2 linked regions of the Cystobacter fuscus DSM 2262 genome follow. The protein of the gene in region 1 interacts with the protein of each later gene in a pairwise test. Links are inferred from orthologs where the notes say so. Each region holds a gene or a part of one and is shown in the gene's direction. Other genes may lie near its edges.

Region 1 (3,860 bases):
CGACTGCGTGCTGCCCACGCGCTGCGCGCGCAACGGCCTGCTCTTCACCTCCGAGGGCAAGCTCGTCATCCGCAACGCCACCTGGGCGAGGGACGAGCGGCCGGCGGACCCGGCGTGCTCCTGCTACACCTGCCGCAACTTCAGCCGGGCCTACCTGCGCCACCTCTTCGTGGCGGGGGAGATCCTGGCCATGCGGCTCAACAGCCTGCACAACCTGCACTACTTCCTCACCCTCATGAAGCAGGTGCGCGAGGCCATCGCCGAGGACCGCTACGCCCAGTTCGCCCGGGACTTCCGGGAGCGGGCCCGGGCCCAGGAGACCGAGCGGACGCGGGCGAAGTAGTGCCCCGGGAGGCCGCCGGGAAGGGCGCCCCTGGCCGCCTGCCCGACGAGGATGACGCGGGGCGGAAGTGTCCGGTTTCCTCGGTTTGCTTGCCGGGGGTGTGGGGCTGCTGCTAAGAGGCCCCCCTTTCGGACTTATTCGCCGACCGTGAAAATCAGGGGCGGCGACCCGGTACAAATTTCATCCAGCGACGAGGCGGTTCGTGGCAGACAGCATTCCAATCCTGGCGCAGGCGGCGGGCGGTCCCAGCGGGATGATGAACATCGTCTTCATCATCGGGCTGTTCGCCATCATGTACTTCGTGATGATCCGCCCGCAGCAGAAGCAGCTCAAGAAGCACCAGGAGCTCATCTCCAGCCTGAAGAAGGGCGATGAGGTCGTCACCCAGGGCGGCCTCATCGGGCGCATCCAGAACGTGATGGATCGCGAGGTGACGCTCGAGGTGGCCAGCGGGACGCGCATCCGCGTGCTCAAGACGTCGGTGGCCGGGCGCTACGCGCTGCCCGAGGCGGCCGGGGCGGCCAAGACCGAGGACAAGAAGGAGGAGAAGTGATGGATCGCGGCTGGTATTGGAGGCTGGGCCTGGTCATCGGCGTGACGCTGGTGACCGTGTGGCTCCTGATGCCCTCCTATTATTCCTTGTTCAAGGTGGACCGCAGCGAGCGCAACAACCTGGCGGCCATCGAGAAGGCGATGCCGGGCTGGGCGCCTCCCGCCAAGTACCGCATCAACCTGGGGCTCGACCTGCAGGGCGGCATCCACATGGTGATGCGTGTGGACACCAAGACGGCCCTGGAGAAGCGCACCGAGCGCCGGGGCGATCAGATCGTCCGCTACATCAACGACAAGCAGCTGGGCCAGGTGACGGTGAACACGGACGTGGAGCGACTCCAGCTCACGTTGACCGCGCAGGACCCCGCCACCATGGACGCCATCGAGAAGGAGGTGCTCGCCACCTTCACCGACTTCACGCGCGTGTCGCGTGACGGCGCCAACCTGGTGCTCGCGCCGGACGAGGGCCAGGTCAACCGCTTCCGCGACGAGTCGGTGGACCAGGCGATGCTCGTCATCCGCCGCCGCATCGACAAGTGGGGCGTGGCCGAAGTGGACGTGCGCAAGCTGGGCACGGACGCCATCCAGATCTCCCTGCCGGGCCGCAATGATCCCGAGCAGGCCAAGGAGCTGGTGGGCACCACGGCGCAGCTGGAGTTCCACATGGTGGACGACACCACGGACTTCTTCCGCGAGCACTACCAGAAGACGCCTCCGCCCGAGGACAGCAACATCACCCTCACCACCGCCGACGGCTTCCCCCAACTGCAGGGCCCCAACCGCGACGCGCTCCTGGCGTACGTGAAGGACGCGACGCCCCAGGGCCGCCTCGTGCTGCTCGAGTGCATCGCCAGCGCGACGCGCAAGGGCGTGTGCGACAGCTACCGCACCTACCTGGTGGAGAAGGAAGCGCCGCTGACGGGCGAGAGCCTCACCGGCGCGGATGCCTCGCTCAGCCAGATCAACGAGCCCGAGGTGAACATCAGCTTCGACGCCGCCGGGGCGCGCCAGTTCGAGGAGCTCACGGACAAGGGCGTGGGCCGGCGCATGGCCATCGTCCTGGACGACTACGTGCAGTCGGCGCCGCGCATCAACGAGCGCATCGGCGGTGGCCGGGCGCGCATCACCATGGGCCGCGCGGGAGGCCGTCCGCTGGAGCAGTGGCTGGCGGACGCCCAGACGCTGGCGCTGGCGCTCAAGGCGGGCGCGCTGCCCGCGCCGGTGACCACGGGCGAAATCCGTCAGGTGGGCGCCTCGCTGGGTGACGAGCTCATCCGCAAGGGCAGCCTCGCCGCGGCGGTGGGCCTGCTGTGCGTCATCGTCTTCATGGGGCTGTACTATCGTGCCTCGGGCCTCATCGCGGACGTGGCCCTGCTGCTCAACGGCCTGCTCATCCTCGGGGGCATGGCGCTCTTCAACGCCACGCTCACGCTGCCGGGCCTCGCGGCCTTCGTGCTCACGTTGGGCATCGCGGTGGACGCCAACGTGCTCATCAACGAGCGCATCCGCGAGGAGCTCAGCCACGGCAAGACGGCACGCGCCGCGGTGGACCAGGGCTACGACCGCGCCTTCTGGACCATCTTCGACGCCCACGTCACCGCGATCGTCGCCGGCCTCATCCTCTTCTTCACCGGTACGGGCCCGGTGCGCGGCTTCGCCACCACGATGATCATCGGCCTGCTGGCCTCGCTCTTCACGTCCATCCTGGTGACGCGCGTCATCATGACCTACTTCGTCCACGGCCGGAACGCCCAGACGGTGTCCGTCTAGGCAGCACCTCGGGGTACAGCCGACATGCAGATCCTCAAGAACAAGACGAACATCGACTTCATCGGCAAGCGCAAGCCGGCCCTCTTCATCTCCACGGCGATCAACCTGATCATCCTCGTGGGCATCGCCGTGGTGGGCTTCAACTTCGGCGTGGACTTCGCCGGCGGTACGGTGGTGGAGGTGCAGTTCAACCACCCCGTCTCCGCGAGCGAGGTGCGCCAGCGCGTCGAGTCCACCGGGCAGCTCCACGACGTGTCCGTGCAGAGCATCGGCGCGGCGTCGGAGAACTCGTTCCTCGTGCGCCTGGGCGGCGTGACGCAGCTCACCGAGGAGGGCGGGGCCAAGGCGAGCCAGGCCCTCCAGTCGCTCGGCCAGATCGATCCCAAGGCCATCCGCGTGGACCTGGCCAACGGCATCATCAACGTGCGCTCCAAGCAGCCGCTGGACACGGCGCAGATCGAGAAGACCGTGGAGGGCACCGGCACCGGCGTGGAAGAGGTGCGCGACATCGGCCAGGCGCAGTCCGGCGACTACGACTACCAGGTGGTGGCCAGCGGCATGGCGGACCGCATCCGCGGCGCGCTGATGCAGGGCCAGGCCGCCGACAAGCCCGACTTCGAGATGCGCCGCACCGAGTACGTGGGTCCGCAGGTGGGCAAGCAGCTGCGCAACCGCGGCATCCAGGCGCTGCTCTTGTCCATGGTGGCCATCCTCATCTACGTGGCCTTCCGCTTCGACTTCAAGTTCGGCCCCGGCGCCCTGCTCGCCATGTTGCACGACGTCATCATGGTGGCCGGCTTCTACCTGTTCAGCCGCGCCGAGTTCGGCCTCACCGCCATCGCCGCGCTGCTCACCATCGTGGGCTACTCGGTCAACGACACCATCGTCATCTACGACCGCATCCGCGAGGACATGGGCAAGTTCAAGGGCAAGCCCCTGCCAGAGGTCATCAACATCGCCGTCAACGACACCCTGGTGCGCACCATCCTCACCTCGGGCACCACGGCGCTCTCGCTCGTCGGTCTGCTCATCTTCGGCGTGGGGGAGATCCGCGACTTCGCCTGGGCGATGCTGGTGGGCATCATCGTGGGCACCTACTCGTCCGTGTACATCGCCAGCCCCGTCACCATCTGGCTGGATGCGCGCGAGCAGGCGCGCGGCAAGAAGGCGGGCATCAACCAGCCCACGGCGGCCT
Region 2 (4,008 bases), on another replicon or contig:
GCTCGCGGATGCGGCACGGCGCGAGATCTCCGTCGCCTCGGAACCCACCGCGGTGGAGGCTCTTCGGATCCGCTACCTCGGCAAGAAGGGCGAGTTGTCCGGTGTACTCGGCGGCATGGGCAAGTTGCCCCCCGACGAGCGCCGCGCCCTGGGCGAGGTGGCCAACCAGGTCAAGGCCGAGATCGAGCAGTTGCTCACCGAGGCCATCCAGCGCGTGGAGGAGGCGGCGCTCGAGAGCGAGCTGCGCGGCCCCAGGCTGGACGTGACGCTGCCCGGGCGGAGCGTCGCCCCCGGCAGCCGCCACCCGGTGTCCCGGACGATGGAGGACATCGTCCGCACCTTCCAGCGGCTCGGCTTCGAGGTGGCCCATGGGCCGGAGATCGAGCTGGACTACTTCAACTTCGAGGCACTCAACCTCCCGAAGGATCATCCCGCGCGCGACATGCAGGACACCTTCTACGTGGACGAGGCCTCGCTCGGCCATGCGAAGAAGGCGGACAGCCCGGTGCTCTTGCGCACGCACACCTCGCCGGTGCAGGTGCGCTTCATGCTCAACCGCAAGCCGCCCATCCGCGCCATCATGCCGGGCCGCGTCTACCGGCGCGACTCGGACATCACCCACACGCCCATGTTCCACCAGGTGGAGGGGCTGCTCGTGGACAAGGACGTGAGCTTCGCCGAGCTCAAGGGCACCCTGGACGCCTTCGTGAAGGCCTTCTTCGGCTCGGACACGCGCACGCGCTTCCGGCCCTCCTTCTTCCCCTTCACCGAGCCCTCGGCCGAGGTGGACATCTCCTGCACCTCGTGCGGCGGCAAGGGCTGCCGGGTGTGCAAGCAGACCGGCTGGCTGGAGGTGCTCGGCAGCGGCATGGTGCACCCCAACGTCTTCAAGTACAGCGGCTACGACGCCACCGAGGTGACGGGCTACGCGTTCGGCATGGGCGTGGAGCGCATCGCCATGTTGCGCTACCGCATCGATGACCTGCGGATGATGTTCGAGAACGACGCGCGCTTCCTGGAGCAGTTCTGATGAAGATCTCGGTCAAGTGGCTCAAGGACTATGTGGCGCTGCCCGCGGCGGTGGAGGAGCTGGCGCGCAAGCTGACGGCGGTGGGCCTGGAGATCGAGGGCCTGGATCGCCCCGGCGAGGCCCTGCGTGGCGTCGTGGTGGCGCAGATCCAGGAGTCCGTCCAGCACCCCAACGCGGACAAGCTGTCCGTCACGAAGGTGGACCTGGGCGGCCCGGAGAAGCTCCAGGTGGTGTGCGGTGCCAAGAACTTCAAGGTCGGGGACAAGGTGCCCCTGGCCACCCTCGGCACGAAGCTGCCCAACGGCGTGGAGATCAAGCAGGCCCCGCTGCGCGGCGTGGACAGCTTCGGCATGCTCTGCTCGGCCAAGGAGCTGGGTCTGTCCGAGGAGTCCTCCGGCCTGCTCATCCTCCCGCCGGAGCTCAAGCCCGGCACCCCCATCGCCGAGGCGCTCGGGGTGGATGACGTGGTGCTGGAGGTGAACGTCACCCCCAACCGGCCCGATGCCCTGTCCCACCTGGGCGTGGCGCGCGAGGTGGCCGTGGCCACGGGCGCGCCCCTGAAGCTTCCCGAACCCCGGCTCGCGGAGTCCGGCGAGCCCGCCTTGAGCAAGGTCAAGGTGCGCGTGGAGGATCCGGTGCGCTGCCCGCGCTACACGGCCCGCGTCATCGAGAACGTGAAGATCGGCCCCTCGCCCCAGTGGCTCCAGGACCGGCTCAAGGCGTGTGGCGTGCGCCCCATCAGCAACGTGGTGGACGTGACGAACTTCGTCCTCCTGGAGTACGGCCAGCCCCTGCATGCCTTCGACCTGGACAAGGTGGCGGGCCAGGAGATCATCGTCCGCACCGCCCGGTCCGGCGAGAAGATGACCACGCTGGATGGCAAGCAACGCGCGCTGGACGCGGAGGATCTGCTCATCTGTGACCGCGACCGGGCCCAGGCCCTGGCCGGGGTGATGGGCGGCGCGGACAGCGAGGTGAGCGCGAGCACCACCCGCGTGGTGCTGGAGTCCGCCCACTTCCAGCCCTCGAGCATCCGCCGTTCCTCCAAGCGCCATGGCCTGCACACCGAGGCCTCGCACCGCTTCGAGCGTGGGGCGGACCTGGACGCCGTCCTGCCCGCGGTGGACCGAGCCGCGGCGCTCATCGCCGAGCTGTCTGGCGGCACGGTGGCGCCGGGCCGCGTGGACGTGTACCCCCAGTCCCAGCCGCTGCGCCGGGTGTCCCTGCGCTATGGCCGGGTGGAGAAGGTGCTCGGTGTGGCCATCGCCGAGGCGGACTGCCGGCGCATCCTCGGCACCCTGGGCTTCCGGGCCGTGGAGGAGGGGAGCGGTCAGACGACCTTCGAGGTGCCCCGCGCCCGCGTGGACGTGGAGCGGGAGGAGGATCTCCTCGAGGAGCTCGCCCGCGTCCACGGCTACGACAACATCCCCGCGAAGCTGCCGCGCGGTCTCGCCGAGCTGGCCCCCGAGCCGCCCGCCGCCGAGGCCGAGCGCCGCGCCCGTCAGGCACTCGCCGGAGCCGGGTTGAGCGAGGTGGTGAACTACTCCTTCGTGATGCCACGCGTGCTGGAAGCCCTCGGGGGCAAGGAGCAGCCGGTGGCGCTGCTCAACCCGCTGAGCGTCGAGCAGTCGGTGATGCGCACGAGCCTGCTGCCCGGCCTGCTGGAGAACCTCTCACGCAGCGTGCGGCACCAGGTGGACACCGTGTTCGTGTACGAGATGGGCCGGGCCTACCTGCGAGACCCAGCGGGCGGCCAGGGCCAGCAGCCCGCAGCGCGCGAGGTGCCTCGGCTGGCGGGCCTGTGCTGGGGCCTGCGCGGTGGCCGCACCTGGACCCAGAAGGACGCGAAGGCGGACTTCTACGACGCCAAGGGCGCGGTGGAGGGCGTGCTGCACGCGCTCCATGTGGACGGCGTGCGCTTCGTCCCCGCGGAGGCCCCGTCCTTCCATCCGCGCGCCTGCGCCCGGGTGGAGCTGGCCGACGGCACGGTGCTCGGTCATGTGGGCGAGCTGCACCCGCGCGTGACCAAGGCCCTGGAGCTGCCCCGGGACATCTTCGCCTTCGAGCTGGACACGACGCCGCTCTACGCCGCCGCCCGGCTCGTGCCCTCGTGGGGCGGCCTGCCTCGCTTCCCGGCCGTGCTTCGGGACCTGGCGGTGGTGGTGCCCCTGGAGCTGCCCAACGACGAGGTCCGCCGGGTCATCCTCGAGGTCGGCGGATCTCTGGTGGAGGACGCGCTCGTCTTCGACGTCTACACGGGCAAGCCCATCCCCGAGGGACGCAAGAACCTGGCGTACGCCATCCGCTACCGCTCGCCGGAGCGCACCCTCACCGACGCGGAGGTGGGCACCGCCCACCAGCGCATCATCGCCGAGGTCAACCAGCGCCTGGGCGGAGCCCTGCGCGCCTGAGAACGCGAAAAACCTGAGTGAAACCGGTGGGTTGACAGTTGTTGGGGAAGACTGTCACAGTCCGCCGGGTTCACTCCGGAAGAGGGACGCGAAGGCACGCGCATGACCAAGGCGGACATCATCGAGGGCGTCTACGAGAAGGTCGGCTTCTCCAAGAAGGAGTCGGCGGAGATCGTGGAACTCGTCTTCGACACCTTCAAGGAAACGCTCGAGCGGGGGGACAAGATCAAGATCTCGGGCTTCGGCAACTTCCAGGTGCGCCAGAAGAAGGCGCGCGTGGGCCGCAACCCGCAGACGGGCAAGGAGATCGAGATCTCGGCGCGCCGGGTGCTGACCTTCCGGCCGAGCGCGGTGCTCAAGGCGGCACTCAACGGCGAGCAGATTCCGGAGAACCACTCCGAGCTGGACGCCGCCGAGGAGGCCGCCGCCGACGCCGCCGAGGCCGCCGGGTTGGATCCGGAGGACATGGACGAGGAGTTCGAGGGGTTGGAGCCCGTGAAGGTCTCGCGGGCGGAATGAAGGCGAAAGCCGGGTGATTTTTTCGAGGGCTGCCCGATCTCTTTCTTG

Evidence for each region. The genes of interacting proteins can lie anywhere in the genome.
Region 2: the proteins of secD (region 1) and pheT interact in binary tests that used the Escherichia coli proteins (3 or more experiments, as listed by UniProt). The link is inferred for Cystobacter fuscus DSM 2262 from one-to-one orthologs.

What each region holds. Positions count from the first base shown.
Region 1 is NZ_ANAH02000003.1:14,175-18,034, forward strand. Bases 323-3,280 are described here. They hold secD (protein translocase subunit SecD), read left to right. Parts: upstream 323-895; coding sequence 896-2,665; downstream 2,666-3,280. Other genes in these bases: tgt (tRNA guanosine(34) transglycosylase Tgt), read left to right, coding at 323-343; yajC (preprotein translocase subunit YajC), read left to right, coding at 546-896; secF (protein translocase subunit SecF), read left to right, coding at 2,690-3,280. Outside these bases: more of tgt, read left to right, coding at 1-322; more of secF, read left to right, coding at 3,281-3,860. UniProt on the Escherichia coli protein: Part of the Sec protein translocase complex. Interacts with the SecYEG preprotein conducting channel. SecDF uses the proton motive force (PMF) to complete protein translocation after the ATP-dependent function of SecA.
Region 2 is NZ_ANAH02000066.1:441,832-445,839, forward strand. What follows is about bases 630-3,735. They hold pheT (phenylalanine--tRNA ligase subunit beta), read left to right. Parts: upstream 630-1,029; coding sequence 1,030-3,441; downstream 3,442-3,735. Other genes in these bases: pheS (phenylalanine--tRNA ligase subunit alpha), read left to right, coding at 630-1,030; D187_RS42455 (integration host factor subunit alpha), read left to right, coding at 3,544-3,735. In the rest of the region: more of pheS, read left to right, coding at 1-629; more of D187_RS42455, read left to right, coding at 3,736-3,960.